2 regions of the Paenibacillus chungangensis genome follow, and region 1 is predicted to be linked to the other one. Evidence: a T-box and tRNA genes for the amino acid it is inferred to sense, from the RefSeq annotation. Region 1 holds a T-box; the other holds one or more tRNA genes.
What was found. The T-box of region 1 lies ahead of leuS (leucine--tRNA ligase). A T-box ahead of a tRNA ligase gene usually reads a tRNA of that ligase, here a tRNA-Leu.

Region 1 (16,142 bases):
CGGTTTGCGTTTCGGAGCGCTCAATTGGGATCAACCTTTCTTTAAAATAATATAAACATGCAAACATGCCTATATTGTAATCGTTTTACTTCGTAGTCGCAACCAAACGCCCTTGTGAGAGGTTGATGTATGGACCGATTCTCGCAAGGGTTGTTTGTCATGGAAGCTGACATGAACACGCCTTTTTAGAAGCGATAGCCCTTTTCTTTTTGCGTCAAAAGGGATAAACTGATCGATAGAGCATAATAGTCAGAACGGAGTGAAGTCGTTGTTATACGAAAAGCTGCTTAAACCTTATTTTTTTAAATTGGATCCCGAAAAAGCGCATCACCTCGTCATCGATGGGCTGGCTACAGCAAGCAGAGTACCGGGGGCGCTCGGGGTTATGAATGCTATGTACGGCGTGAATGCCAATCCCCAATTGTCTACGGAGCTGTTCGGCATCCATTTTCCCCATCCTGTCGGACTGGCAGCGGGACTGGACAAGAATGGGAAAGCGACTGACGGATTCTCCAGCATTGGGTTCGGCTTCATGGAGGTCGGTACGGTGACGCCGAAGGGGCAGCCAGGCAATGAGACGCCCAGATTGTTCAGGCTTCCGCCCGATGGGGCGCTGATTAATCGGATGGGCTTTAATAATGAAGGTGCCGCGGCAATGGCGGATTCGCTGAAGAGACGGAACATTCATCGCATTCCTATTGCCGTCAATATCGGTAAAAACAAGGATACCCCGAATGACGAAGCGCATAAGGACTATCAGTCGTGCATTCAGTCGCTTTATGATTCCGGGGACTTCTTCGTGATCAATATCAGCTCGCCCAATACCCAGGGACTGCGAGACTTGCAACATGGCGAAGAGCTTCGCAAGCTTCTGGACATCGTGAATGAGGAGGTCAGACAGCAGGCTGCGAAGCGTAACGGCGCACCGAAGCCCGTATTGGTAAAGATTGCTCCGGACATGTCTGAAGCGGAGCTGGAGCAGACGGTTGCAACGATTATGTCAAGCGGTGTATCCGGCATCATTGCCACGAATACAACGTTGTCGCGGGATGGACTGGTGCATGTCAACAAGTCCGAGACCGGAGGATTGTCGGGCATTCCGCTGAAGGAGCGCTCAACGGAAGTGATACGCACGGTATATAAGCTGACGGGAGGCAAGCTGCCTATTATTGGTTCCGGAGGCATCTTTACAGCGCAGGACGCATACGATAAAATTCGCGCGGGTGCTTCGCTCGTGGAAGTATACACGGCATTAATCTATAAAGGACCAGGCCTGCTTCGCGAGCTGACGAGCGGGTTATCGGAATGTTTGAGAAGGGACGGCTACAGCCATATTGCGGAAGCAGTGGGTGTTGATCATAGATAGATACAGGAGGCGGCCGGATGGACGGAAGAGACTGGAGTTTATTTTTACAGCCTTACGAACAAGCGGTTGAGGAATTAAAGGTTAAATTTAAAACGATGCGTGTTGAGCTTAAGTTGCGGGAAGCGTATGCGCCAATCGAATTCGTTACTGGCCGTGTGAAGCGTGTATCCAGCATATTGGACAAAGCGAAGCGGCTGGGTGTTGCGTCCGATCAGTTAGAGACGGGAATAGAAGATATTGCCGGTATCCGCATAATGTGTCAATTCGTTGACGATATTCATAGAGTGGCGGAATTAATTCGAAGCAGGCGGGACTTGAAGCTTGTCTACGAGAAGGACTACATTACCAACTATAAAGATAGCGGCTATCGCAGTTACCATATCATCGTAGAATATCCCGTGCAGACGGCTTTAGGGTATAAAAAAGTGCTGGCTGAAATTCAAATCAGGACGCTTGCCATGAATTTTTGGGCAACGATCGAGCATTCCTTGAACTATAAGTACAAGGAACGCTTGCCGGAGGATGTAAGGGATCGACTGAAGAAGGCTGCGGAGGCCGCATCTCTGCTGGATAATGAAATGACGCGAATTCGCCAGGAAATATTGGACGCCCAGACCGACTTCGAAGAGAGGTCCAATATTGTCTCGCGAGTGCTGGGAGGCATACAGAATCTGTATTTCTATCATCGGGTCCGCGAAGCCGCTCAATATCAGATGAAGTTTAATGAACTATTCGAAGGGGAGGATTATCAAGGCTTGAACGAGTTGTATGCCAGCATTCAACAATCCATCACGAAAGCGAAAAAAGGGGTCTAGCTTTTTTGCGGGGATACAGAACTATTGCAGAATGGAGACGATTAACAGCATGGCGGATCGGTTGCGGCTTGACAAGCTGCTGGCTAATATGGGCTATGGGACGCGCAGCGAGATCAAGAGGGCGGTAAAACTGGGCAAGGTAACAGTTGACGGAATTGTGGCGAGGGATAGCGGGCAAATGATTGAGCCAGAGAAGCAAAGCGTCCAATATGAGGGAGAAACGGTCGTGTATCGCGACGTGATCTACATAATGATGAATAAGCCGCCTGGCGTTATTTCGGCTACGGAAGACGCTCGCGAGAGAACGGTCGTTGATTTGCTGAAGCCGGAGGACAAATTGCTGAAGCCTTTCCCGGTAGGTCGGCTGGACAAGGATACGGTGGGTCTGCTGTTGCTTACGAATGACGGAGCATTGGCGCATGATCTATTGTCCCCGAAGAAACATGTTGCCAAGACGTATGAAGCATTGGTGCTTGGTCAAGTTGGCGAAAGCGATATTCAGGCTTTCGCAAAAGGCGTTATGCTGGATGACGGCTATATGACGATGCCAGGGGAACTTGTCATCATAGAGCATCCAGAGTGGCAAGGGAAAGCGTGCTCATTCATACGACTAACCATTAGAGAGGGAAAGTTCCATCAGGTTAAGCGGATGTTTGAGTCAGTGGGGAAACGGGTACTTACATTGAAACGTGTAAGTATGGGATCGCTTATGCTTGATCACGCCTTGGAAGAGGGGCGCTACCGGGAGTTGACCCCGGATGAGTTGTCGCAATTGAAAGGAAATCGCCAGAGCTAATGCTCTGGCGATTTTGGTGTATGGATAGAGTTACACAGCAAAGTCCTCGTTACGATGATTATAAGAGTCGGTTACGGCCTTCTGCCGCTTCCTTTCCCGCTTCTTCCGATTGCTCTTCCTCCGGAACGTCCTCCGGAGCGCCCTCCGGAGCGTCCTTCGGAGGTGTTGGAACGGCCGCCAGATCTACCGCCGGATTTGCTCCGAGAGCGATCTCCGGTTGGCCGATCGGATGATTCCCAAGGGTTTTGGCTAGTTCGATTGTTCTTCAGGCGGTTCGTATTGTTGCTTTCTGATCGAGCGGCTTGCGCGCCCCCGCTTCTTCCGCCTTTGCCGCGCGCCCGTTTAGAAGATTGTTCTGAAGAGGGAAGAGCAGAAGCGTTATTGGATTTGCCGCCCGTAAGCAAGGTCCCGTCCCGGTCGATCGTTTTACGATCGATGCCGGATTTAATGCCTTTCTCGATGGAAGCAAGCTTGGAGCTGTCGTACGGTGTTGCTAGCGTGACTGCTACGCCCTGTTGTCCTGCGCGCCCCGTTCTTCCTATTCTGTGTATATAGATCTCCGCATCCTGCGGCACGTCATAATTGTATACATGCGTGACGCCTTCCACATCTAGGCCCCGAGCTGCGACATCTGTTGCCACTAACATTTGAAGCTTGGCTTCACGGAATCGCTTCATAACCTGCTCACGCTTGGCTTGCGTTAAATCGCCATGCAACTCATCACTTTGAAATCCTTGCTCTTGTAAAGCTTCATTGAGCTTTTTCGCCCGGATTTTAGTTCTGCAGAAAATAACCGCAAGGTAAGGCTGATGTAATTGAAGCAGCTCGACAAGCGCGCGTTGCTTGCCGCGATCAGTCGTCTCTACAATCATTTGTTTAATATTATCGAGCGTAACATTTGTACTTTTGATTTGCACATCGGCGGGATTGTTCATATATTCGCCGGCAAGCTTTCGAATCGCTCCAGGCATGGTGGCCGAGAACAGCATCGTTTGCCGTGCGCGAGGCGTACTGGCTATTATGCTTTCCACTTCAGGAAGAAATCCCATGTGAAGCATTTGGTCCGCTTCATCTAGCACGAGCATAGACAGCTTGCCGAGATTAACCGTACCACGGGTAAGATGATCGATCAGTCTACCTGGTGTAGCGACGACGATGTGAGGAGTATGCTTAAGCTTGCGAATTTGAGCTTCCACATCCTGACCGCCGTATGCAGCCAGCACCCGCACGCTGTACGCGGGAGCGAGCTTTTTCAACTCTGTTGTAATTTGCAGGGCCAGTTCGCGAGTGGGCGTTAAAATGAGCCCTTGTACTTGATCTTTGTTCACATTTATATGTTGGAGCATAGGTAGTGCGAAAGCGAGTGTTTTTCCGGTGCCGGTCTGAGCTTGGGCAATGACGTCCTGGTTTTTAAGCAAGAGGGGAATGGTTTCTTTCTGAACGGGAGTGGGTGCGCTTATTCCTTGTTGTATCAGTATTTCCGTAAGCTCAGGCTGGATACCTAGAGCGCTGAACGCAGTTGACATATTATCGAATTCCTCATTTCATCTCATCTTATGAAGCTTAGTATAACAGTTAAGGACGAGGAGTGCATCTTCAAGTTCCATATGATATGCTTATAGCCGGCATCCTTCGATAACAATAGGGATACGAAGTGATGAACATACGCGAGGTCGTTTTTTTACATGAATCGGAAGGTGGATTATTGACAAATATGAGCAGCAGAGATCAGTCCGACATATCGAACACACCTGTTGATTATCAGTCTCGAGATATTGATTTAAAGGGAGTTTGGCTTTTGGTTGGCGGCATCATTTTACTGTCCATTGTGTTGCGTGCGCCAATTACTATAGTGGGGCCCATTGTGGAGCAAATACAGAATGACTTGGGTCTTTCTGGTGCAGCGATGGGGTTGCTAACGACTTTGCCTCTGCTTGCATTTGGCTTGTTTTCTCCTTTCGCACCGACCGCCGCTGCGAAATACGGTTTGGAACGGACGCTGTTATTTGCTACGATCTTATTGACACTGGCCATCATTGTTCGCTCATTAGCAGGATCGGCAGCATTATTTATTGGTACAGTATTGATCGGAGCGGGAATTGCTTTTGCGAATGTACTTTTACCCAGTCTTGTGAAGCGGGATTTTCCGGAACGCATTGGCTTGATGACGGGGATATATACAGTTGCCATGAATTTAGGAGCCGCAGTCGGTTCGGGTTTTAGCTATCCTTTGACGGTCGGATTTGGCATTAGCTGGGCAGGAACGCTTGCTTCATGCGCAGTTATCGCTCTTGCGGCAACTATCGTATGGGTGCAGTTGACGAAGAGTTCCAGACGCCGAACCGTGGATACAATATCTATTGCAGGATCACGAAGCAACGGAAGAGGGCGTGTATGGGGATCGACACTGGCTTGGATGGTATCTCTATTTCTGGCACTGCAATCCTTTTGCTTTTATGTCAATGTCACATGGATACCGACGATTCTGGCGGACAAAGGGCTTAGCCATACCAGTGCGGGCTGGATGCTGTCCCTTATGCAGGTCATCAGCATGGGATCGACATTCATTGTGCCGATAGTGGCAGGAAAACAGAAGAGCCAGCGGGGACTTGCGCTGCTGATGGCAGCGATGTTTGTAGCAGGCTATGTTGGTTTGTTAGTAGGAAGTGCGGGGTTCGTCATTCCAGTGATGATATTGCTTGGATTGGGAGTCGGCGGCGGATTTGGACTTGCCGTTATGTTCTTTGCATTACGGGCAAGTACGAGCGAGATTTCCGCCAAGCTATCTGGAATGGCGCAATCCGTCGGTTATTTGCTTGCGGCAACGGGACCTTTTTTGTTCGGTTATTTGCATGACCGGACGGGCAGCTGGACATGGCCGCTAATCGTCATCATAATCGTGTCGATCGCTTACGGGATCGTTGGCCTTTGGGCTGGCGCGGACAAAAAAATATAAGATTCGAGAATTGAAGGGAGAGTGCGCGTATTCGTAAAAGCAAGCAAAGGCTAATAATCATAATCAGCGTATTATCCATCCTAACAGGATTACTTTATTGGAATGATTGGTTGTTTAACTTTGACTTTCTTGGGCCGGAAGCTGGCTCCGAGCGTTCTGTCGTCAAGGTCTGGGGCTGGAATTGTTCCGGAATTGGCGCATTGCTTATGCTTACTTTATGGCTTCGTAGTAAAATGAATCTAAAGTCCAACGATGGTTTATTGATTTTATTTCTGCTGCTTATGTTTATCGTTCAGCTTATCCCGGCCAGTATTTGGCTTGTACTTCTGTTTTCTGAATGGACCTGGATGGGAGGGGCCGTGCATACTATCCTACTGCTCCTTATTATCAGAGTGTTCATAATGGGAGGAAGCGGCGTCAAAACTTGACACTTTCAATTGTTAGCTTATATAATCGATAGTAATTGTTTTTTTATAGAATATGCATTGATGAGGAATAGTACGCGTATGTTCAAGGCTTTAGAGAGCCGGCGGATGGTGGAAGCCGGACCTTGATGACGGGGAAGCTCGCCTCGGAGCAGCGTGTGAAGCCGTCTTCTCAAGACGGGGCAAGCGCGTCGCATGGCCTGCGATATAGGCTTGAAGTGAGCATAGGGCAAAGCATGCCCCATGCTAACTAGGGTGGTACCACGGGAGAATAACCTCTCGTCCCTAGCGTTGAACCGCTGGGGACGGGAGGTTTTTTGTTTTGTATGCACAATGAGGAGGTTGGAAGTATGGGTCAAGAGAGTCAGCGTCATGGTTACAATCCTTTAGCGATTGAACCAAAGTGGCAAACCTATTGGGATGAGAACAAATCCTTCAAAACGTCGGAGGAGTCCGGCAAGCCAAAGTTCTATGCGCTTGATATGTTCCCGTATCCATCCGGAGCCGGATTGCATGTCGGTCATCCGGAAGGCTATACGGCTACAGATATCCTATCGCGCTATAAGCGAATGAAAGGTTATAACGTTCTGCATCCAATGGGCTGGGATGCGTTCGGATTGCCCGCAGAGCAGCATGCACTGGATACCGGTCAGCATCCGCGCGACATCACATTCAAGAACATCGATAATTTCAGAAGACAAATCAAATCGCTGGGCTTCTCTTATGATTGGGATCGCGAATTCAGCACGACGGATCCTGATTACTACAAGTGGACGCAGTGGATATTCATCCAGCTATACAAGCGCGGGCTGGCATATGTCGCTGAAGTTCCCGTCAATTGGTGTCCTGCGCTGGGTACAGTGCTGGCCAATGAAGAGGTTATTGACGGCAAGAGCGAGCGTGGCGGACACCCTGTCATCCGCAAGCCGATGCGGCAATGGATGCTGAAGATTACGGAGTATGCGGAAAGACTGCTGGAGGATCTGGAGGAACTGGATTGGTCCGAGAGCATCAAGGATATGCAGCGCAACTGGATCGGGAAATCCACAGGTGCTGAAGTGACGTTCCCGATCGACGGTCATGATGCTTCGCTAGTCGTATTCACGACACGTCCGGATACGCTGTTCGGTGCCACCTACTGTGTACTGGCTCCCGAGCATGAGCTGGTAGCAAGCATTACAACGGCTGAGCAGAGGGCTGCTGTGGAAGCCTATCAGGAAGCGGCTGCGCGCAAGAGCGATCTGGAGCGTACTGATCTAGCGAAGGACAAGACAGGTGTATTCACAGGGGCATATGCCATTAACCCTGTGAGCGGAGCCCGAACGCCGATATGGATCGCAGACTATGTATTAGCTGGTTACGGTACAGGCGCGATTATGTCCGTTCCGGGACATGATACGCGAGACTGGGAATTCGCCAAGCAATTCGACCTGCCTATCATTGAAGTTGTGCAGGGTGGAGATATTGATAAGGAAGCTTATACGGGAGACGGTGTTCATATCAATTCAGAATTCCTGAACGGGTTGAACAATGAAGAAGCGATCGCTCGCATGATTCAGCACCTGGAGGAGACGGACAAAGGCAAATCGAAAATCACTTATCGCCTGCGCGATTGGTTGTTCAGCCGGCAGCGTTACTGGGGCGAGCCGATTCCGGTGTTGCATCTTGAAGACGGCTCGATGAAGACGGTGCCTGAAGATCAACTGCCGCTTATTCTTCCTGATGTCGATGCGATTAAACCATCTGGAACAGGGGAATCGCCGCTTGCGAATGTGACGGATTGGGTGAACACGATCGATCCTGAGACAGGAATGAAGGCACGTCGAGAGACGAACACCATGCCTCAGTGGGCCGGCAGCTGCTGGTATTACTTGCGTTTCATTGATCCCAAGAACGATAAGGAAATATGCTCGCCGGAGAAGCAGGAGGAATGGCTGCCGGTAGACCTGTATATCGGAGGCGCCGAGCATGCTGTATTGCATCTGTTGTACGCGAGATTCTGGCATAAAGTTCTATACGATATCGGTGTCGTCAATACGAAGGAGCCGTTCCACAAGCTGGTGAACCAAGGCATGATTCTGGGCACGAACAATGAGAAAATGTCCAAATCCCGCGGCAATGTCATTAATCCCGATGATATTGTGAATGAATTCGGCGCAGATACGCTTCGTATGTATGAAATGTTCATGGGGCCGCTGGAGGCGACGAAACCTTGGAATGAGAACGGGGTAGAAGGATCATACCGATTCTTGGCTCGTGTATGGCGATTGTTCGTGAATGAGGATGGCAGCCTGAACGAGCGGATCGGCGGCGAAGAAGCAAGTGAAACATTCATGCGTACATGGCATCGTTCCATTAAGAAGATTACGGACGATTACGATCATCTTCGGTTTAACACGGTCATCAGCCAATTGATGATTTTCGTGAATGATGCTTATAAAGCCGAGAAGCTTCCGCAGCAAGCTATGGAGAACTTCGTGCAGATGCTTTCCCCGATTGCTCCGCACATCGCTGAAGAACTGTGGGAAAAGCTTGGACACAATGAAAGCATCACCTATGCGCAATGGCCTGCTTACGATGAAGCCTGGACAATCGATCAACAAGTTGAAATCGTCGTGCAAGTGAATGGAAAGATTGTTGAGCGCACATCTATTCCTGCTGATATGAATGAAGCGGATACGGAAGCGATGGTTAAAGAGCTGGACAAAGTTCAGGATTTGATAAACGGAAAAACGGTGCGTAAAGTCATCGTCGTGAAAGGCAAGCTGGTAAATATCGTTGCAAACTAAATAAAAGCAACCCGAAGAGGTGGGCGGCTTTAGCTGAAGAACAGCTATTGTCCGTTCACCTCTTCGCCGCAAAAAGCATTGGAAACTTTCACTAAGTCATCCTTATACTTGGTATGCGTCGTCCGAATGAGATGATTAAAGATGCCTTCCGTCTCTTGGCGCAACATATAAAGCGCTTTGGCCGTTATTCCTCCTGGAACCGCAACTCTCTGCTGGATTTGCTCGAGTGTCATGCCTCCTTCCGTTAACAGGAGACCTGTACCATGCAGCATGTTGATTGCCACTTGCAGCGCGCCATCGCGCGGTATGCCCGTCTCTTCGACTGCAGCGTCCACGAATTGCTGAAGCAGAAAAGCGAAGAAAGCAGGACCGCAGCTTGAAAGGTCGGATACGATACGCGTGTAGCTTTCCTCAATGCGGATAGGCTCGCTAATGAAAGAAAACAGTTGTTCAAGGTCTGACTTGTCTTGTTCGGTCATGCTGTCGCCATACATGCACAGCGTAGCTCCGCTTCGAACCATATTCGTTATGCTGGGGATGATTTTTGCGACTTTGCAATTCAGCTCTCTTTCCAGATGCGACAGGAGCACGGGACTCGTAATGGATACGACGATACTGTCGGAATGAACGCTGCTTTGAATATCCTGCACGACCTGCTTGAACTCATGCGGTTTGATGCACAGAAATATATAATCCATGTTCAAAGCGGCTTCAGCATTGCTGTAGGCTACGTTCATGCCGGGATAGCGGTCGGCTAATGCCTCTGCCTTGGCGATCGTTCGGTTGCTGATTGTTATCTCGGAAGGTGAGAGCGCATCCGAAGAAATAAAGGCTTCTATTAATAAGCTACCCATGCTGCCCGTTCCAATAAAACCAACATTCATGCTAAGCCCTCCTATATCGGCAATTCCATTTGTAGTGCTTTTTTATCCTATTCTGCAAGACTTGTTCCATATGTCTAAAACCACTGATGAAGATGATCGAACAAGGAGGTATGAAAAAATGAGCCGAGCCGAAAAAAGCGGATCAAGCGCCAAACTCCTTATTGCGGCGTGCGTGACGGGAGCGATCCTTCTTATAGCGGCTGCTTACATGGAACGCAAGCCAACTGCTGAGGAGTGGATTCCTCTGAACGATGCGGTTGCCGATGCGCTGAAGCAATTGCAGCAGCAGGAATCTGGGAATATTGAAGGAAAGGAAGGTGGTGCGACACAAAATGGAGGGAGGGATGCGAGCGAACTGCGGGACGAGTCAGTTAAACGAAGCGAACAGATCACTGACAAGCCGAGGGATGTCGAGGAAGCGGGGCAGGTTCAGAGTGGCCTGCTGAATATCAATAAGGCTTCCGTGCTAGAGCTGCAAGAGCTGAAGGGAATCGGACCAACCAAAGCGAGAGCGATTGTTGACGATAGAGAACTTAACGGACCGTTCCAATCCACAGAAGACTTGATGAGAGTGAAGGGGATTGGCGAGAGATTATACGCTGGAGTGAAAGAAAGCGTTGTCGCATTACCGTGAATATGAGAGAATGAAAACAAGCGTCCAACTATAGGGAGAGCTAATTGTCAATTTTAGGAGGAGTAAGAAGATGTCAGAGAGAAAATACTCGTTGGAAACATTATCCGTGCACGCAGGACAGGAGATTGATCCTACTACGATGTCTCGTGCAGTCCCCATCTACCAAACTACGTCTTATGGCTTTAAAGATACCGATCATGCGGCAAATTTGTTCGGGTTGTCGGAATTCGGCAATATTTATACGCGTATCATGAATCCGACAACAGATGTCTTCGAGAAGCGTGTGGCTGAATTGGAAGGCGGTGCTGGCGCCCTTGCCGTCGCCTCCGGTCAAGCTGCCATTACATACTCTATACTCAATATCGCAGGTGCAGGAGACGAGATCGTCTCGGCCACAAGTCTGTATGGCGGAACGTACAACCTGTTCTCCACTACATTGCCTAAGCTGGGCATTCATGTGAAATTCGTCGATCCATCCGATCCGGCTAACTTCCGCGCTGCCATCACGGAAAAGACAAAAGCGGTATACGCGGAAACCATCGGCAACCCCAAAGGCGATGTGATTGACTTGGAAGCCGTAGCGTCGATCGCGCATGAGCACGGCATCCCATTCATTGTCGACAATACGTTCCCGAGTCCTTACCTTTGCCGTCCCATTGAACATGGCGCCGACATTGTTGTTCACTCCGCCACCAAGTTCATCGGCGGACACGGCACTTCCATCGGAGGCATTATCGTGGATAGCGGCAAGTTCGACTGGAAGGCCAGCGGCAAGTTCTCCGGCTTGACCGAGCCGGATCCAAGCTACAATGGCGTTGTTTATACGGATGCAGTGGGACCTATCGCTTACATAATCAAGGCTCGTGTTCAACTGCTCAGAGACATGGGGGCCGCTTTGTCTCCGTTCAACTCGTTCATGCTGCTGCAAGGGCTGGAGACGCTACATCTGCGTATGGAACGGCATAGCTCCAATGCGCAAGCTGTCGCCGAGTTTTTGGAAGGCCATGATGCGGTAGAGTGGGTAAGCTATCCGGGCTTGCCAAGCCACGCTTCCTATGATCTGGCGCAGAAGTATCTGCCGAACGGAGCGGGAGCCATTATGACATTCGGCATTAAGGGCGGACTTGAGGCAGGCAAGAAGCTGATTCACAGTGTCCAGTTGTTCTCTCATCTTGCCAATGTCGGCGATTCCAAGTCGCTTATTATTCATCCTGCCAGCACGACGCATCAGCAGCTGTCCGAAGCAGAGCAGATTGCTGCAGGAGTATCGCCTGGCATGATTCGATTGTCCATCGGTACGGAAGGCATTGACGACATTATTGCCGATCTGGAAGCGGCGATAGCAGCCAGCCAGCAATCTTGAGTACAAATTGGAGTTAGGGTAAGATTGAAACAATAGCAATAGCAATAGCAATAGCATCAGCAACAGCAACAGCAAGAGAAAGGAAGAAGCAGGAATGGCAACGGGAAATGATGCCCTCCGAAAAGATTGGGATACGTATTTTATGGACATTGCTTATATGGTATCGACACGCTCCAGATGTCCACGAAGGCATGTTGGTACCGTACTCGTGCAGGGGAAGAAGCTGCTTGGCACGGCATACAACGGTGCTCCAATGGGCGTACAGGATTGCGAGGAAGCCGGCTGCATGATTGCGGAACAGTATGAAGTGCAACTGATCGACGGCAAGGAGCAGATGGTGAAGAAGCAGCGCTGCATCCGCACCATTCATGCGGAGCAGAATCTGTTGCTGTTCACGGATCGGGCTGATCGCGAAGGGTCCACGGTGTATGTGACCGATCAGCCCTGCTGGACTTGCGCTAATATGCTGGCGAACAGCGGCATCGTTGAGATTGTCTATCATCGCAGCTATCCGAAGGATAGCGACAAGGTCCATAATCTGATGGCAGGGAAAGGCATCGTTTTTCGCCAATTGAATCATTATGAACCGCCTCCTCAGGCGGGAATGGAAGTTACGCAGTGAGGAAGGACCTCCAGCAGCATCGCGAGATGCGGCTGGAGGTCTTTTTTTGGTAATAGAATTTATATAATTTTGGGGTTGGAGCACGGAATGTAGCTAGTTGTCTGGTTGCAAGAGATGTAGCCTCGGTTGGAGGGGGAAAAGTAGGCGGACGGTGAGCTGCAGGCGATGGACGGTTGCCACAGTGCTTATTTGGCTCATAATGGGCTATTATGCTGGCTAACGAATGCCCTGGAGCTTATGGAGCGTAGAAAGTGCGATATCGTATGTTACTGCGTGAAATAGGCTCCAAGGCAAACCGTTACAGCAGGAAAAGTGGAATTGGAGACGTAATAAGCTCGATGGCAGCCGTAAGAGTGGTTGGAGAGTCGAAAAAGGGTAAGAGTGAAGACTCCAAAAGGGAGTATGCGAGCTTGAAGAGAGCAGTAAAAGGACGCCGTCAGGCGTTTTCTTATGTTAGCAGTGTAATGGAGAGTAGATCTCAGGGGGGCGTGAGTATGAACAAGAGACCGATTGTATCGTTTGCCGCATGCTGGGTAAGCGGCAGTACGGCGGCTGCCGCATTGCCGCTTCGCGGCGTGCTGCTCATAGCAGCGGCGGCAACGCTGCTGGCCATCGCGGCTATAGCGGGCAAGAGGGTAAGTTGGCGGCTAGCAGCCGTCTGCCTGCTTGCCCTGATGCTGGCGGCGGGGCAGCGAATGTGGGCGGATGCCGCCAATGTCACTTCGCTGCCGGCATTGCAAGCGACGGCAGAGAGAGAGGGGCCGAGAGCGAAGTATCCTGCGGAAGCTCTCGGCACGATCGTGAGCGCGGTCGACGTCGATGGCGACCGCGTCACCTTCCACATGGAGGCGGATGCCGTCCATGTGGGGGGCCATGAGCCGCTCGCGGGGGGCGCCGAGCGGCTGCTGGTACAGCTCCGGCTCGCTGCGCAGCCGGAGCAGGCGATCGCCGCGGCCTGGCAGCGCGGCGACCGCATTGCCGTGACCGGCGAGCTGGCGCGGCCGGCCACGGCAAGCAATAGCGGCGGGTTTCACTACCGCCGCTATCTTCGCAGCCAGCGCATCCACTGGCTGCTGCAGGCGAAGGGCGCCGCCGCCGTCACGGCACGTCCGGCAGCGAGCACGGCCGCCACGGCCGCGCTGCTTGGCCGCGTAGACGCTGCGCGCGCATGGCTCGGCGCGCGCGTGGAGGAGCTGTACCCCGGGCCGCAGGCGGGGTACATGAAGGGGCTGCTGCTCGGTCTGCGCGAGGACATCGATCCCGGCCGCTTCCAGCAATATGCTCAGCTGGGACTGACGCATATTCTGGCCATATCCGGTCTGCACGTCGGCGTGTTCATGTATGTGCTGGGCGGCATGCTGAAGCTGCTTCGTCTTCGCCGGGAGCGAATATTAACGGTGCTGATGGCCGCTGTGCCCTTCTATGTCTTACTGGCGGGCGCTGCGCCCTCTGTCATGCGCGCAGGGGTGATGGCGATGCTGGGGCTCGCTGCAGCGCGGATGGGCAAGCTGAAGGATGGGCTCCATCTGCTGGCCGCCGCAGCTGTCGGACTTCTTCTGTTGGATCCCTATTACTTGGACAGCGTCAGCTTCCAGTTGTCATTCATCGTTACGTTGGGATTAATAGCGGGTGTGCCTGCGGTAAGAGGAATGATGCCGGCTTGGCGCCGCGGCGGACCGTTATTCGATCTGCTGTCCGTCTCCATCGTCGCCCAGCTTGTGTCCTTCCCGTTAACGATTTATTATTTCAATCAATTCCATCTGCTGTCCTTGCCTGCGAATGTAGTCGTCGTACCGATCGTCAGCATGATCGTGCTCCCGCTAGGAACAGCCTCCATGCTCGTCATGCCAATATGGGAGACGGGAGCTGGCTGGATCGCGCAGCTGTGCCGGCTTGTCAATGCATGCACATATTGGATCGTAGAGCGGTTGTCGGAGCAATCCGGGCTGCTCATCATTTGGAGCTCTCCGCCTGTCTGGTGGATTGCTGCGTGGCTGCTCTTAGCGGGAACAGGCTTTCGTCTAATGACCAGCTGGCGCCATGCACGGCATTCACAAGCTGCGGCACTGCAGCTGGCTGAGGAGCAGACTGTCCCGTTAGACACGGGACGCTTGCATGCTTCCGCATGGGAGGGCGGGTCGGTGCGCCGTGCCAGTACGTATCGATTCGCTATGGGAATGACGGCTACCATCATATTACTAGGCTATGCCTATATGCCGGACAAGCTGGATACGCGGGCTACAGTAAGCTTCCTGGATGTCGGTCAAGGCGATGCTGCACTCATACGAACACCTTCAGGAAAGCATATCCTTATCGACGGCGGAGGGACAATCTCGTTCCGCAAGTCCGGCGAGGAATGGAGGGAACGCAGAGACCCGTTCGAGGTCGGAGCCAAAGTCGTTGTGCCGTTATTAATGAAGCGTGGCGTAAAGGAGATTGACCTGCTCGTCATCTCTCATCTCGATAGCGATCATATTGGCGGGTTGAGGGCGGTAGCAGACGTCATACCGATCAAGCGGGTATGGTGGAATGGAACGGTTAAGCAAGCTTCCGACGCCATGGAGCTGCTGCAAATGCTGCTGGACAGGCACATTCCGTTGCATGCCCCTACGCTTGGCGATACTCTGCAGTTGGATGCTTATACTGAGCTTCTTGTGTTAGGAGAAGGACGAGAGCTGAATGATACGATTCCGCTTGTGCAGGACCAGAACGAAGCAAGCCTGATTGTCGCCGTCACGCTTTACAGCAGGACGTTTCTTTTTGCCGGCGATATTAACGCTGCAACCGAAGGAGTCGTGATGCGTAAAGCCATAGAGTTATCGCGAGGCAAAGAGAATGAACCGGGCGGCGTCGGCATTGATGTATTGAAGCTTGCGCATCATGGCAGCCGGTATTCTACTAGCGAAGAGTGGCTTGCCTATTGGCGGCCGAATGCCGTCGTTGTCTCCGTAGGCGCTTATAATACGTACGGGCACCCCCATCCTCATGTGTTGGATCGCGTGAGTGCGTCTGGCGCAGAGTTGTGGCGGACGGATGACGGGGGAGAAGTCTCTTTTGCTGTCACACATGAAGGTATTTTGGTCAATCGGCGACCCTAATTCTCTATACGGTTCACCAATAATTTGGTATGCTGTAATGTGGATGTTTGTTTAAACTCACTTATTTTTATCGATTTTCCGTACTTATTCCTATAAATCCGTTATTTCTATAAATGATTGCAACATTTTGCGCAACCGGTTCGTCTTAATGGTTGCAAGAGAGGAGGATCCTTCGTGGTAGAGCCTGGCACGATACAAGCCGCTCAATCGGGAGATCGGGAAGCACTAATTACTCTGTTGCGAGAGATTGAAACTCATGTATATCGGACAGCCTATTATATATTGAACAATGAACAGGATGCGATGGACGCCGCGCAGGAAGCCCTAATAAGAATTTATACGAAAATCAACTCCTATGAAGAAAAGGCGCAGTTCAAAACATGGGTCCAGCGTA
Region 2 (16,142 bases), on a different contig from region 1:
GGCACCACCTTCATATTTGAGGAACAGACTGCTCTCTGCTGATGTTGACTTTCAGCGGGAGTTTTTTTGCGCGGAGGCATGGCACTTTACATATCGATAGAAAAATAAGTCCTTCCATGCATGAACAACGAACATAATTGCGTTCAAATCGCATGTCAGGACTTCGTTTGAAGGAACGATAGGAACTAATCCTCATGTTGATCCCATTTTTTAGAATATGCCTTCTTCGTAACCCACAGTGTCATCCACGTAACGATCACAATAATCAATACTGAGAAAATCCATACAGATACAGGAACATTGCCCATAGTCGCCCCTCCTTTCCTTTACGTATTATTCTACATGAATAAGCAGGTATGCATGCTGTGTATTTATAAACAAATTGAGACAATTGACCACTACATTGAAGAGGTGACACGATTATGGAACTCCATCTGGACTTACTGGACACCAAAATTGAATTCTATGAAGCGGAAACACTGAAAACGCTGGAAGACAAAATCCGATATGCGATCGACAACAACAAAGCCCTTATGCTGGATGTTCATGCAGTTCAGTATCAAACCGCGTTCCATCACCGAACGGAAAAAATGCATTTCAGCGCTGCCGTACATTTTAAACTAAAACGTTAATTCCAATCTGATTTCACGCATTTGCTTGCTCTACAGCTTTAATCTGTATTGATGTGGCGATATGCCCATCATTTTCTTGAACAGCTGAATGAAATAGGACGCATTGGACAACCCAACCATCTCACCTATACGCTCGATGGAGTAGTCGCTGGACTGCAACAGGCTACAAGCTTCCTGGATACGCCGAGCGCTCAAATATTCCGTCATACTGCTACCCGTCTCTTTGCGGAACATGCGCGACAGGTAGCTTTTCGACATATGCAGCTCGTCCGCCAGCACTTCGAGCTTGAAAGCTGTACTGTAGTTTTCCTCCAACCACTCCATCACCCGCTCTGAATAACGCAGTTTCTCCCCGCCTCTCTCTTCGTCGTCGACTTTAGGTCCGATTTTGCCTTGAATAAGCGACAACAGCCGTAGTAAATATATCGCCGATTGATCCCCCTTCGCGACTGCGGATGCTCCCGCAATTTGCGCTGAAAATTCCTGGCACGCTTGTTCCAACGCTACGATCCGATCACTCATATCGAACGTTTGCTCCTTAACAAGCCCTTTGCTAAGCCGCATAAAAAAATCTCTTACACTTGGAAAGACAGCTAGATAACTCTCCATATGGACAGCGTTAAAATGGAATACGCTTCGCTCATAAGGATGATCGTCATCGATATCGACATGAACACGATGCAACTGAAGGGGCTTGAAGAAAAACACTTTGCCGCCGCTTATCGGATAGGTTTGCTGGTTAACGACCACATTGCCCCGTCCTTGATGAATGACCAACAGTTCGTAACCCTGGTGCAAATGATAGTAGCCTTGAAACGGTTCGGTCGTCCGATTGCGATATACCCATTGAAAAGGAGAGTTATGATAGTTCAACTGCTCATAGTACAAATTCATCGACTGTCCTCCTACATAAGTCAACAGAACAACATTTTTAATCATTGTACAGCAACTTTTATCTCCTTAGGGGCTTTATAATGAAATTAATTCATTCCAAGGAGGATTGCAGTAATGATGAATAAAGCCTATAAACAAGAAATCATGAATCGCCTTGACGAGAAAGTAGAGCGCATGATGGCGCAAATCGGAGATAACTCGCCACATGCCGCAGGCAAGGACGGCAAATATGATAATATGCCGCACAGCTGGTGGACGTCCGGCTTCTGGCCGGGACTGTTATGGCTTATGCATGATGTGACGGGCAAGGACAGCTTCAAGGATGCCGCGTGGGACTGGGACAAGAAGCTGGCTGTCGGCTTTAGCCAATATCCGAATCCGATGCATCACGATGTCGGATTCCAATTCCTTCCAACGTCAGTTATCAAGCATGCCATTACTGGCGATGAGGATGGGCTGCGTATCGGACTTGAAGCGGCGAACTTCCTGGCCGGACGCTTCAACCCTGTCGGCAACTTCATTCGCGCCTGGAATCAGTGGGGCGAGAAAGACAACTCTGGCTGGGCGATTATCGATTGTCTCATGAACACGCCTCTCCTCTACTGGGCCAGCGACGTCACAGGCGATCCCCGCTACAAGCATATCGCTATGAAGCATACAGATTCCGTACTTGAATATGCCATTCGCGACGATGGCTCTGTCTGCCACATTCTGGCCTTCAATCCGGATACAGGCGAGTTCGTGGAGCAGATCGGCGGGCAAGGTTATTCCGGCACCTCCGCTTGGAGCCGCGGCAATTCCTGGGCGCTGCACGGACTGGCCGTTGCTTACCGCTATACAGGCGAGCAGCGTTATCTGGATGCCGCCAAGCGCATCGCCCATTATTTCATAGCCGCATTGCCGGATGACCATGTGCCGTATTGGGACTTCCGCTTGCCGTCACTGGATGGCGAGCCGCGCGACAGCTCCGCGGCGGCATGCGCCGCCTCCGGTCTGATCGAACTGGCGCAAGGCGTGCCTGCGGATGAGCAGCGCATGTATATGGCAGCCGCGGAACGAATTCTCTACTCGCTGAGCGAGAACTATGCCACGTGGGATAAGCCTGACCATCAAGGCATTCTGCTGGAAGCGACGGCACATAAGCCCGCGAACTCCCACATTAACGTGTCGCTCATATATGGCGACTACTACTTCGCAGAAGCGTTCGCCAAGCTGAACGGCTGGGAACGACGCATATTCTAAACGCATGACTGCGATGACAGGGCGGTGGGCGGTTCTTCCTTCCTTCCGCTCTGCCGTCGCTTTTGCCATGATTTGTCTTACCGCTTCGCGTCTATATCCTCTTTCACAATATCCAACAGCTGCTCCAGCCGCATGTTATCATTGCGCTTCTCGCCACGCCTGCGAACGGCAACACATCGCACCTCTTGCTTCTTCTATGCTACAATGAACCATATGGATACAACTGGATTGAAGGAGGCTCTCGAAATGAAACAACGTATTGAAAGCATTGTGGAGCAGCTGAAAAACCGATCTCCCCTGCCCGCTCTGACGCCAAAAAGCGTGTGGGACGCCAAGCTGGATGAAGAGATCGCCGCACTGGATACGTCCGCCCTTGGCGGCTCGAAAGCGGCCATCGCCTTGAAGGCCGCTCTGCATCTATGGAATGACAGCCTGGACGTGTCGCACTCGTATGCCCAACAGATCGAAGTTGATCCCACCGGCGGCTATTGGCACGGATTAATGCACCGGATGGAGCGGGATTACGGCAATGGGAACTACTGGTTCATGCGCGCCGGCAACCATCCTGTCAAAGCGCTGGTACAGCAGGCGGCGGCGGACTACTTGACTGGTATAGTTGGCCTTGATGCGCTGCCCGCGAACAAAGTGACCAAGGAACTGATTCGCTTCCGGGATGAATCGGGCTGGACGAGCGAAGCCTTCACCGATATCGTGAAGCTGCAGGAATCCGGCGGCGGGCTTCCGGAGACGAGAGAGATGCTGGAGCAGCTGCAGCATCTCGAGCTGAAGACACTATTCCGTCATACCTATGCGATGTGCTAATTATGCTTCTGGCAAGTCTAGCACCTGCTGTACCCGCAGCTGGCGCAATGCTTGCAGCCCTCAGTATTAAGAAGCGCCGCCGATCCGCATGAAGGACAGAGATCGCGTCCTTCCGCTTCGCTGGCTGTCGCAAGTTCGGAGGAGCCGTACCGCCATGACGCACCTTCGACCTGAGGAGCAGCCATTCCCTCGAATGCCGGCGCTTCTGACAGCTGCTCCATATGCTGCTCCAACGCCTTGGCGACGGCGTCCGCGATCGACTCTACCCGATTGGCTCCGAAGCCGATGGCGCCCGTACCGCCGATTCCCTTCAAATGCTTGATAAGCAACTCCACTTTATGACCATGATCGCCATAGCGGAGGAACAACGAGCATACGCGACCCAGCGCTTCCGCCATGGCGAACACATCGGAGCCCGCTTTACCTACATTAAGAAATATTTCGGCAGGCGTACCATCTAAATCGTTGATCGTAATATATGCCTTGCCGAACGGCGTATTGAGCTTGTATGTGGCCCCTCGCATCACCTGTGGCCTCTTCTTGTATGGCTTATCGTCAACGACCGTCTCTTCTTCTCCCCGGACGAGCGAAGGCAGAATCGCAATCCGCTCTTCTTCCATCCTGTCCAATTGTGGAAGTTCAGCCTCAGGCGCTCGTGGCTGCGCAGCAGACTCCGCAGCTCCGCCCTTCTCTTCGCCAGTCGACAGCACTTGCACATCCCTGCTCCCGTCGCGATAGATGGTCACTCCCTTGCAGCCCAGCTCGAAAGCGAGCTCATACAGCCGCTTCGTCTCTTCAATTGTGAAGTCAGACGGACAATTGGCGGTCTTGGAGATGGAGCTGTCTACCCATCGCTGAATGGCCGCTTGCGTCCGAATATGATCCTCCGCCGACAGCCCCATCGCCGTCACGAAGTAATCCGGAAGCTTCTCTCCGGGGTGCGCCTCCTTCCACTCTGCTGCGATCGGAACGTATTGTCTGTCGTATCCCAGTCGGCTCTGTCTGTAATATTGGAAGGCGAAGTACGGCTCGATACCGGTTGACGTGCCAACCATCGTGCCGGTGCTGCCTGTGGGGGCTTGCGTAATGACCGTTACGTTGCGCATCCCTCTCCTCCTGATCGCCTCGCCGACTTCCGGATAGGCGGCGACCAGCTCCTTCATGAAGCCGCTCTGCAAGTATTCCTCCACTTGGAAGGCCGGGAACGCCCCCTTCTCCTCAGCAAGCTCAGCGGACCCCAAATACGCTTCCTTCGTCATGAAGCCGTACAGCCGATCTAGGAACGCGAGCGATTCCGGACTGCCGTAGCGAATCCGAAGCTTGATCATGAGCTCAGCCAGCCCCATCGTACCCAGTCCGATCCTCCTCTCCCGCTTCTGGTTCGCCTCATTCTCCGGAAAGTGATACGGCGTACAGTCAATGACATTATCCAGAAAGCGCACCGACCAGCGGGTAACCTTCGCCAGCTCCTCCCAATCGACATCGTGCCGCTCGGCGTCGTAGAACTTTGACAAATTGATTGCGGACAAATTGCAGACGCCCCAGCCCGGCAAGCCCTGTTCGCCGCAAGGATTTGTACTTACAATGGGATTGAAATACCAGCTGTTGGACATATCATTGTAGCGATCCATGAACACGACGCCGGGCTCTGCCGACTTCCAGGCGGAGGCAATGATCCGGTCCCAAATCTCACGGGCACGCAGTTTCCGATAAGTGACGACACGCTTCCCCAGCTTGCGCCACGCACTGATATCGCCGCTCCACAGCTCATCGTATCCCTCTTCCTTCGTGTCGGGAAAGATAAGCTCCCATTCCAAGTCATGCTTCACCGCATTCATAAAAGCATTGCTCAGACATACGGACAAATTCGCATTCGTAATCAACCCCATCGTCTCTTTCACTGCGATAAAGCTTAGTACATCGGGATGCCAATCGTGCATCATAAGCATAAGTGCTCCTCGACGGCTTCCCCCCTGCTCGATCAGTCCTGTCGTATAACTGAACAAGCCACCCCAGGACACCGAGCCGCTGGAGGAACCATTCACACCCGCGACAGGCGCTCTGGCCGGCCTCAACGAAGACAGATTGATGCCAACTCCGCCGCCTCGCGCCATAATCTCGGTCATATCGGTCAACGTCTTCATAATGCCGCCACGGCTGTCGACCGGCGAAGGAAGCACATAGCAGTTGAAGAGCGTCAATTCGCCGTTCGCGCCGGCTCCTGCTGCAATTCGACCGCCGGGCACCAGCTTCCAGTCATCCAGCAAGTAACGGAATCGTTCTCTCCATAGCTCTTGTTCCTTACGCTCTCCTTCGCAGGATGCCAGCGACGCGGCGAGTCGGTCCCACATCTCGGCGGGTGTATTCTCGAGAGGCAATGTCACGCGGTCCAATGACGATTTCACTTCTTCTCCGCTTCTCAGCCGCAGAGTCAAGCTTTCGCCTTCTCGTGCTAACACCTCTCCCACTTCCTTAACAGGAAATTTGGGATCGTCCTTCACTAATGCTAGCACTGTATCGCCAGGCTTTACGTTTGCGGCATCAATGGCTTTTCTTGCATAGCGATCCAAAAATATTTTTTCACTTAATCCCTCAAGCGCTCCCATGACCACACGCTCCTCAATTAATGATTGTACTGGAGTGGATACAACAAGATCGACAAATTAACAACAATATGTAGAGATACTTAAGAGTATACCACACTATATATTGATTAGATCAATGAATTGCGGCAAAATTCAGAAACCTTCGTGGCTGTATTTCGACGTTATCATTTTTGTTCTGTTACCCTCTTTTTTCATTGCTCTCTTATTATTATTTACAACGAAGGCCATACTAATGACTAATTAATTCTCTATTGTCCACAAAGGAGCGTTCACATATGACGATCAATCAATCGACGGGGCAGGAGTCAACGGGAAGCGCCTCTTCCAAAGCCGTGCGCAAGCTCCACCCGTTAGTCGAGCTTCAATGCGACCAGACATGGTTCCAGGAGCTGCAGAACCGGATATCCCGCAACGGGCCATGGGATGATTGGACGCTCTATCAACTTGCGATGGAGGCCGAGGAAGCGAAGCGGGTTGAAAACTTCGAAGAGCTGCAATGCTTACGCACCCTGCCTGAATTCGAACCGATGCCCCATCAGATCAGCACCGCGAGCAAGGTGCTGCATGAAATGGGAGGTAGAGCCATTCTCGCAGATGAGGTGGGGCTAGGCAAAACGATAGAAGCGGGCCTCGTGCTCAAGGAATATATGGTGCGCGGTCTCGTCAAGCGCGCCCTCATTCTCGTTCCGGCTTCGCTGGTGCTACAGTGGGTGCGCGAGCTGAACAGCAAGTTCGGCATTTCGGCTGTCGCTCAAAAAAAGTCGCATACCTGGGGTTACGACATCGTCGTCGCTTCGATAGACACCGCGAAGCGGGAGCCTCATCGGGAGCTGGTGCTCGGCACGGACTACGATTTGATCATTATCGATGAAGCGCATAAGCTGAAGAACAAGAAGACGACCAACTACCAATTCGCCAATCTGCTCAGAAAGAAATACTGCTTGCTGCTGACAGCAACGCCGATACAGAACGATCTCGACGAGTTATTCAATCTCATTACGCTGCTGAAGCCGGGACAGCTTGGCGGACAGAGCGACTTCGCTGCCAACTTCGTCGTGGACAAGCGGCTGCCCAAAAACGAGGATCAGCTGCAGGAGGCACTCTCAGGCGTCATGATCCGCAATCGGCGAGGCGATGGAGGCATTCACTTCACAAAACGGTATGTGAAGAACATCCCGCTAGTATTGTCCCATGAAGAGAAAGCGCTGTACGATGCCGTCACCGGCTTCGTCAAGGAACGCTATGACGAGAGCAGTGGAGATCTCAGCAGCATGCTGTCGCTCGTAACGCTGCAGAGAGAAGTATGCAGCAGCCGGGATGCGGTCTTCCTGACGCTTGTTAATCTGTTCAAGAAATCTGCTGAAGATTCTCCGATTCGCCCCAAAATATGGGAACTGGTGGAGAAAATTCGAAGTATAACTGCCAATACGAAAGCCGAGAAAGCGCTCCAGCTTGTAAAGGAAATGAATGAAAAGGTCATTGTTTTCACAGAGTATCGTGCTACGCAGGAATATTTACTACAATTTTTCCGTTCACATGATATGATCGCCGTGCCTTACCGGGGCGGCATGAACCGGGGAAAGAAGGATTGGATGATGGATCTGTTCCGCGGGCGGGCTCAAGTACTCATTGCGACGGAAGCCGGCGGCGAGGGCATCAATCTGCAATTCTGTCACCATATGATCAATTTCGATCTGCCGTGGAATCCGATGCGGGTAGAGCAGCGTATCGGGCGAGTGCACCGGCTGGGACAGACCGAAGACGTGCGCATCTATAATTTGTGCACGCTGGGCACGATCGAAGAGCATATCGTCAACCTGCTCCATGAGAAAATCAATCTGTTCGAGCTGGTGATCGGCGAGTTGGACCATATATTGGAGAGATTCGAGAGCGGAGAAGCAACTGTGGAACAACGGCTGGCGAAAGCCTTGCTTCAAGCACAGACTGATAAGGAGCTGAACCGGGAACTGAATCAGATCGGCAGCTCCCTCAGTCAAATCCGCAACGATGTGAGCACGCGGCGCAATCCCTATGCACCAAGCCCTGATCCAATGATCAAGATGGACAAGCTTGGTGTATCGGTGGAGGTGAAAACATGAATGAGAAGCAGGTGCATAAATACGTTCAACGTTATCTGGAGGCGACCGGCTGCTCTATTCTGGAGAAGTCGCCTCATCACATTGCGGTCAAGCTGTCTCCTGATGCCGATCGGGAACTGACGAACAGGCCTTATTACTGGAGCTTCGTCGATCGAGTAGGAGCAGAGCCGGAGACAATGTCCTATCTGTTCGTCACTGACAGAAGCAAGTTCGACGCACAGGAGAAGGGAGCCGAAGCGGGCGGGGAACCTCCGCCCGATGCACGGACGGCGGCCGCGGATGCCGCATTGGGACGTTCCTTTGGCTTTCTCAATACCAGTATTGCAGGGCAGGCAAGAATGCCGAGGGAGGATCTCTACTTCGGATCGAGGAGGCTGGAGCAGTTGTTCCAGGCAGCACGCTCCGGAGGCAGCTACGTTTACTTATTCCAGGAACCCGACAAGCGAAGCGGACATCCCCTCCAGTCCACACCCTACACAGCATGGCTAGGGGTCAATATACGGGTAGAGTTCGCTTGCGACCGGAAGCGCGAGGAGATACACAGCTTCGGCGTATCTCTTGTGACGGGACATTGCGTCGAAGGCTTCCATGACCGCCTGCAAGCGTGTAAGCTAACGATGAAGCTGCCATCCAACATTCATATTGCCAAAAACGGTATTTCGTATAATCGGGCATTGGCGATTGTAGAGCAGACGCTGGAACGGAAGCTTCGCTCCTATGATTACAGCTGGGCGGAAGATGCCACTACCCGACTGAAAGACGAGCTGCAGCGCATCAGCGATTATTATGAACCGTTAGTAGAGCATGCGACAGAGGAGAATAAAGAAGCTATTCGCAATCAATACCGACAAAGAGAGGCAGAGATCAGATGGCAATTCGAGCCCCGGGTGACGGCATCTGCCATTAACTGCGGCATATTTCATCTGCCGGGCATTCATTAAGCCCATTAGACGGATTGCGCCAAAAAAAGGCCGCTCTTTGTCGGCATTTCCGCGACACGTTGCAACAACCTTCTTCCGCGTGCTGCATTACACTAATGGGGAGGTGATTGAAATGGCCAAGCCATGGATAAGATTGACAGCGGCAGGGATGCTGGCTGCTATGCTGTTATTGGCCTTCCAGCAGCCTGCATCCACATTCGGCTCGAGAAGCGGACAAGATGTTACTTCTCTGGAAGAGCGCGCGAGGACATGGGTGGATAGGCTTGCGGATAGCGGCACAGCATATGAGAATTGGCGTGAGTCTTCAATGCAAATAACGCCGCTTGGCCCTGGAACGCATAGCTGGCTTGTCGTGCTTACGAAGGATGAAGAAACTGTCGGCTACATGATCATTCATGCCGTTCCGGAAGGAGGATATGAACTGGGCGAGTACGGGTATGGCCCCTATCATCCCTTCCATGCCGCTTCCTTGCTGCTTATAGAGCAATATACAGGGCAGTCTCTGCCCAACGACATAGTCCAACCCTTATACATTCATCCGTTCCTTGCCTTATGGCAATGGAAGCTAGACAAGGAACCATTGTATGCCGATCCTGTGCATGGCGGTCTTCTGCCCATAACGAAGAAAGATGTAAAGAAGGCAACCGAGCTGGAATTAGACATGCCAATAAGACATGGGGTAACAAACCCTCATGCCTCATTGGCATCTCAGTTGGATTTGCCTTCTTTCCAGCCTTATGATCGGATGCCATGGCTGACCGAAGCGCCTATTCCATTGGAATCCGATGGCAGCTCTCTCCTTCAAGCCTTGCAAAACAAAAAACTGGAAGTCAGATACACAGCCGAACTGTATAGTGAATCGGTTCAATACGTTTGGTCTGTTATCGGATATGATTTATGGGAAGATCAAGTGCTCTATATCAAGCTTTACTCCGATCAGGAAGTGGAATTGGTCAGAATTATACCCTTCTATTCCCTTTCTAAAATCGGGCAATTTTATTCTTCATCATGATTTTTGCTCTTCCACCATAACAGCATACCGACCGGTCCCCAGCCGAACCATCTCGTCAGCCAAGGCTCTTTCGTCGCCTTGGCTGACGCTTTGGCTTGCTTGCGCTGTTCATGGGGAGTCTCTATGAATTGCACGAATTGTTCCGTCAAATATTTCACCAGGTCTCCCATCGCGCTCCTCCTCCTTCGCCTTCGACGCTTTACCACTATCATTCCCTCTTCGGACGTCAATTAATCATGTATGAGCAGCTGTCAAATAAGCCACGCTAAAGATTACAGCTTCTCCAATTTAATTCAACGTTCGGAGGCATCTATAATGTCAATTCAATTCATAAACAGACTGTTGATCGGTTTCACGACAGCCGGTTTACTCATCATGAACATGTACACGGCATCGGCTAGCACATATTCCGGTACGGTCGCGGTGAAAGAGGAACCGAAGGTAGCCGCAGAGCAGCAATGGACGCTGCCTCATCCGGTCATCCTGATCGACGTCGGTCACGGCGGAATAGATGGCGGCACTTCGCAAGGCGATATACGGGAGAAGGACATTAATCTTGCAATCGCACGAAAGCTGTATGTCCTCCTGCGCAGCGAAGGCATTCCGGCCGCCATGAATCGAACCGGAGACTATGCTCTAAGCGATGACAATCGTTGGCATCATAGCCGTTCAAGACATTTTAAAGACTTAACGCAACGGCGGCAGCTGTCGGAGGAGATGGACAGCCGACTGTTCATCAGCTTGCATGTCAACTGGGGACGGAACCGCTCTGTTCGCGGTCCCGTCGTACTTCATCAGCCTACGGGAGAGAGCGCGCTGCTAGCCTTCTGTCTGCAGAATGCGCTCAACAGGCAGCAGAATGCGAACAAGCTTCCTATAACAGGAGGTACATTCTACTTGTTGAATAAGGTCGAGCAACCCGCCGTCATTGTTGAGATGGGCTTCATAAGCAATCCTGTCGACGTCAATATGCTCACAAGTTCCGCCGGTCAACTCCAGATAGCCAAGGCGATCGTCTCAGGAATCAGACAGTATCAATGGGTTGCCCAATAACGTCTGCACCATATCGGAAAGCTTGACGAATTGCGCATCGAAGCGGGGAATCGACTGTTTCAGCACGACTGCCGTTTTTTTCCCGGGTGGCCCTACATGTCCGATGGATATGCAATTGGGCTTCGTATGCAGAAGCTTACTCAATTGCGATACTTGCTTCGCGATATGCTGCTCCGTGTAGACATCGTCCAGGAAGAGGTCATTGGACAGCAGAGGCACACCGAGCTCCTCCGCTATTTTCGGCACGACTGTCTTGGAAGTCGTTCTGCTATCCAGGAAGAATAAGCCTCGCTCTTTGCATACCGTCAATATGATCCGCATCATCCGCTCGTCCGCCGTTACTTTGGAACCCATATGATTATTCATCCCGGTGGCATGAGGCACATTCGCTATTGCCTCCTCCACCCGCTTGCGGACTTCTTCGTCGCTCAGATCTGTCGTCAATGCTCCGGGACCGAGCCAGCTCTTCTTCCCCTTATTGGGCTCCATAGGCATATGTACGATGACATCGTGTCCCAGCCTGTGCGCCTCTTCGGCATCCTGCTTCGTCGTAGGCATGAAAGGCATAACTGCTACGGTGATATGGACAGGCAGCTTCAGCATCTCCTCTGTTCCGTTCATGCCATTCCCGAAGTCGTCAATGACAACGGCGACTGTTCGAGGACGCTCATCCTTCTCCGCCAGCATAGGGCCAGCATTCGTTGTTCCTGCGAACAGACATGCGATTACCATCTGTAGCGCCAATACGACTATGATGTACCTCTTCTTCTTTCCTATCCACATATTCATAATATGATCATCACATCCCGCCATTCATTATTTCTAGCAACACATCCAGAATCGTGCCACATCGTTTATCATTCCCGCCGCTTACCTATTTATGAAGTTGATTTCATTTTGGCTCTATCTTCGTCAAATTGGCGGAAAATTTAAACTTTAAAGAAGTGATTGACGCTATCCTATGGGCCGTGCTAATATAAAATTCGTCACTTCAATATGCGGTCGTGGCGGAATTGGCAGACGCGCTAGATTCAGGTTCTAGTGTCAGCAATGACGTGGAGGTTCGAGTCCTCTCGACCGCACCAACTTACAGAACGATCGGCTCCAGATTTGCCTTAAGGCAGCTCTGGAGCTTTTTTCATGCATAGAGAAGCCACTTCCCTCGGAAGTGGCTTCGTTCATTTCTATAAAGGGCAGAATACCTATTGATTAATAAACTTCTCGAACACGTCGCCGAAATCCTTCACATGATATTCCGCATACTTCGATTTCATCCATTCATAGCTGGAGGCATTGATTATATTGAACTGCTCGGCGAGATTTACGCTTCCGCCGACGGATGATTGATTTTCTACAATCCCTTTTGCCATCTCCAGACTTACTTTGGAGAAGTGATGCATCTCTGCGTTATGTGATTTGATATCCGATATTTTCAGAAGCGCCTTGTACAGATCCTTCACTTGCTCTATCTGATTTTTGTCTACGTCGATTGAGAAGCTTGTACTGCCAATAACGAATTTGATTTCCACATCCAGATCGACGCGTCCTGCCGTCTCCAAGTAGACGTTGGAGATATCGTTCCTACCGTAGCTATAACGCTTCAGCACACGCTTGCTGCTGACTGCGCTCTCGCCGTCAAGATGAATGAGAGCCAGATTCGTGAAGCAATATTCGTCTTTTTTGGATTTAATAATGAAGTAAATGCGTTCGCCTTCCTCGTGCAGCACATAATCGTCTGAATCGACTTTGTCGAAATCCTTTCGGTCGATTACTTTGCCAATGTCGCTCAAGCCAAGCGCATCGGATGCGATTTTTTTAAACAATACGGTCACCTTCTCTCCCATTATTTGCTTCCAGTGTCTAGTATATCAATAATGGTTCCAATACGGCAATCGACCAATTGCTTGGTAATCATAACAATAAGCTTGACTCCCTTAATAATAATGTGGTATATTATTTCTCGTACGATAAATTAACATGCGGTCGTGGCGGAATTGGCAGACGCGCTAGATTCAGGTTCTAGTGTCAGCAATGACGTGGAGGTTCGAGTCCTCTCGACCGCACCATACTTTTCAATTAACCCTTCAGAATGAAGGTTTTTTTATTTGTCGATCTCGGCAAGAACGGAACGAGACGAGCGATATTATATGATTTCAACAGAAAACAGAAAAAACGTTCTCAGGAGAAATGTCATCTCATGAGAACGTTTTTTTCTTCTAGTCGAACAAATCGCCAAAAACGTCGAGCACCGTTTTCTTCTTCTTATACGGACGGCCATATTTATCGTAACCATACTTGCTATGTCCATGTCCATATCCGTAGCCTTGTTGTTGGCCATATTGTCCCGAGCTCGGGTAACCGCTTTGAGACGGAGGAGAATTCTGATAACCAGGCGCTCCCGCAGCTCCTCCGAAGCCGCCCTGCGGCTGCTGATTGTACTGTCCGCCATATCCGCCGGAAGACGGATAATGGCCAGCTGCCGGCGGTTGCGGCGCACCGGCAGGCGGTGCCGGTCGAGAAGACTGGTCGCCCATACCGCCAGTTGGGCCTTCATGCATTTGCTGCTCCATACGTTCATATTCCTGCCGCACTTCATGAACACCTTGCAGCAGCTTCTCCAGCTCGCCGCGATCCAGCCACACGCCCTTGCAATCGGGACATACATCAATCAGCACGTTATCCTTCTCCACTTCTCTCATCCGCACATCGTTACATACCGGACACTTCATTCCTACTCACTCCTTCATATTGATGCATCATGACGACGGGAACAATCCGTCAGGAAGCACTCTATCCTGTGCTGCAGACATATAATAATAAGAACGGCTCAGCTTGACGACTCTGCGGCTCGGTTTGCGTAGTATAACTGTGGCATTGTCCCATGCTACGACAATACCGAAGACATCGTTAGCCTCTATATCGTCTCGTACGACTCTAATTTTCTCGCCGCTCTGTCGGTAAGCATCCAGTTGCTGCTCGGATACTGCCATCTTCCCTACCTCCAATATGTACAACCTTTATGAAGAGGGGTCTCAATGAAGAATATGCTGTTCATTGAGACCCCTTGTATTGCTCATTGGCGCATGTTAGCCGACATGTTCTCTGGAATCATTCTTCTCGAACCACTCGTCCAATACACGCGAAGACATGACACGCTTTGCAATATAATGGCTTTGCTTGTCGGTGAACTGCTTCTTCCATTCAACGGATAGCTCATCGCAAAGCTTCACAATGGTAAGCAGCTCAGACCAAGCTACGTATCTTTTGTACCAAAAAAACTGAGGATGCTCCACCATATAGGGATACAAATCATCAAATTCCGTATGCTTGCAGTCCAGCGCTCGCTCGAAATGAGTTTTGGCATCGGCAAGTTTTCCAATCAAAAAATCCGCAGACATCGTTCCCATTGTTCCTGCCTCCCCTCAATCACTTCATTACCATTATATGCGATATTGCTCCTTCGGGAAAGGGAAGTTACTCTGGTACTTCTTACTTGAACGTAATTTCCCCATTATCCAGAGAAGCGATTTGCACAAGAGACTCCACTCTTATGCCCTGTTCGCGCAATAGCTTGCCCCCTGCCTGGAACGCCTTCTCCACGACGATACCTATTCCCGCCAGCGTTGCGCCTGAACGCTCGATAATTCGAATTAATCCGCGCGCAGCGTCGCCATTGGCGATAATATCGTCTATGAACAGAATACGATCTTCTTTTGATAAAAACGGCTTGGATATCATAATATCGGTTACTATACCCTTCGTGAAAGAAGGAACCCTTTCACAATAAACATCAGGATCCGCGATGAGTGTTTTTTTGCGTCTGGCGAATACGAGTGGCACTCCCAGCACGTATGCAGTCGTGAACGCTGCCGGTATGCCCGACGATTCTACGGTGACAACTTTGGTAATTCCGTCTTCCGCATATCTATTGGCGAACTCATGACCCATTTCCATCGTAAGCGCTGGATCAACCTGTTGGTTAATAATCGCATCCATACGCAATACATCATTTGAAAGCACGGACGATTGTTCCATTATACGCTGCTTTAATTTTTCCATCCTACATGACCTCCGCCAAAATGCCTTTTCGTTACATATTAATGAAAACCATCATATATTTCAACATCTCTTTCTGAAAAAAAGCAACCTTATCCGCTCTTGTTGCGTTTAATTGTATAGAACATCATAATGGAGGCAATAGGATGAAGAGAATAAAGGGAAACAGAAGCACCCGCATGACGCAATGGGTTGCCGCGTCCACTCTGGCCATACTGTTGTCGGGCTGTCAAATGACGGAACAAGCGAACATTAACAATCATAATAATAATGCCAATGTCAAGGACGAGCAGCGGGACACAACAAAAAATGGCCCCCAAAATACATATTTGAATGATTCCACCTTCGTCGCGAATGCGGGAAATAATAAGGAGCAAGCCATTGAACCGAAGAGTGCCCTGGAAGCCTCTTCCGCCAAGAACGGCAGTGCCAGTCTGGAGGAATCCAGAGAGGATGAAAAGCAAGACAGTTGGAGCTCGGAGCTGCCCAGGCTGCATGGCATCTCCATCGGAGACAGTAGTGAAACGATCGTCGATCAGTACGGACAGGAGAAGGACAGCTATAAGCTGGAGGAGAAATCAGGGAGCCTTCATATACTGGAATACGATGGCTTCTCTGTCGGCTTCGACGATAAACAGTTCGTGCAATTCGTAGAAGTATACGACAGCAGCATCCAACCGGGACTTATGGACGTGAAGGTGGGGGATAAATCGGAGAAGGTGCTGGAACAGCTAGGCCAACCAGACAAGCATACCGACTATCAGCTTGCTTATGAGGGTAGGGGT

Region 2: it encodes a tRNA-Leu, which carries the amino acid that the T-box ahead of leuS (leucine--tRNA ligase) is inferred to sense. The anticodon was not compared.

The regions. Positions count from the first base shown of each region.
Region 1 is NZ_JBHTJZ010000005.1:403,197-419,338, forward strand. Features, by position in the region: gene ACFQ2I_RS04245 (hypothetical protein) at 1-55, shown strand, start outside; gene ACFQ2I_RS04250 (quinone-dependent dihydroorotate dehydrogenase) at 269-1,366, shown strand; gene ACFQ2I_RS04255 (GTP pyrophosphokinase) at 1,384-2,181, shown strand; gene ACFQ2I_RS04260 (pseudouridine synthase) at 2,231-2,977, shown strand; gene ACFQ2I_RS04265 (DEAD/DEAH box helicase) at 3,049-4,503, opposite strand; gene ACFQ2I_RS04270 (CynX/NimT family MFS transporter) at 4,692-5,933, shown strand; T-box leader at 6,410-6,648, shown strand; gene leuS (leucine--tRNA ligase) at 6,709-9,147, shown strand; gene comER (late competence protein ComER) at 9,192-10,031, opposite strand; gene ACFQ2I_RS04285 (ComEA family DNA-binding protein) at 10,150-10,665, shown strand; gene ACFQ2I_RS04290 (homocysteine synthase) at 10,736-12,028, shown strand; gene ACFQ2I_RS04295 (deoxycytidylate deaminase) at 12,123-12,650, shown strand; gene ACFQ2I_RS04300 (ComEC/Rec2 family competence protein) at 13,145-15,748, shown strand; gene ACFQ2I_RS04305 (RNA polymerase sigma factor) at 15,923-16,142, shown strand, end outside.
Region 2 is NZ_JBHTJZ010000072.1:21,295-37,436, forward strand. Features, by position in the region: tRNA gene ACFQ2I_RS22800 (tRNA-Thr) at 1-7, shown strand, start outside; gene ACFQ2I_RS22805 (DUF2536 family protein) at 423-632, shown strand; gene ACFQ2I_RS22810 (AraC family transcriptional regulator) at 663-1,526, opposite strand; gene ACFQ2I_RS22815 (glycoside hydrolase family 88 protein) at 1,641-2,768, shown strand; gene ACFQ2I_RS22820 (hypothetical protein) at 3,015-3,590, shown strand; gene ACFQ2I_RS22825 (adenosylcobalamin-dependent ribonucleoside-diphosphate reductase) at 3,608-6,196, opposite strand; gene ACFQ2I_RS22830 (DEAD/DEAH box helicase) at 6,472-8,295, shown strand; gene ACFQ2I_RS22835 (YqhG family protein) at 8,292-9,236, shown strand; gene ACFQ2I_RS22840 (hypothetical protein) at 9,349-10,248, shown strand; gene ACFQ2I_RS22845 (YqzE family protein) at 10,233-10,418, opposite strand; gene ACFQ2I_RS22850 (N-acetylmuramoyl-L-alanine amidase family protein) at 10,564-11,301, shown strand; gene ACFQ2I_RS22855 (divergent polysaccharide deacetylase family protein) at 11,266-12,090, opposite strand; tRNA gene ACFQ2I_RS22860 (tRNA-Leu) at 12,300-12,386, shown strand; gene ACFQ2I_RS22865 (PH domain-containing protein) at 12,504-13,124, opposite strand; tRNA gene ACFQ2I_RS22870 (tRNA-Leu) at 13,281-13,367, shown strand; partial or broken gene ACFQ2I_RS22875 (TFIIB-type zinc ribbon-containing protein) at 13,887-14,030, opposite strand; gene ACFQ2I_RS22880 (hypothetical protein) at 14,058-14,291, opposite strand; gene ACFQ2I_RS22885 (hypothetical protein) at 14,388-14,708, opposite strand; gene ACFQ2I_RS22890 (xanthine phosphoribosyltransferase) at 14,791-15,360, opposite strand; gene ACFQ2I_RS22895 (hypothetical protein) at 15,504-16,142, shown strand, end outside.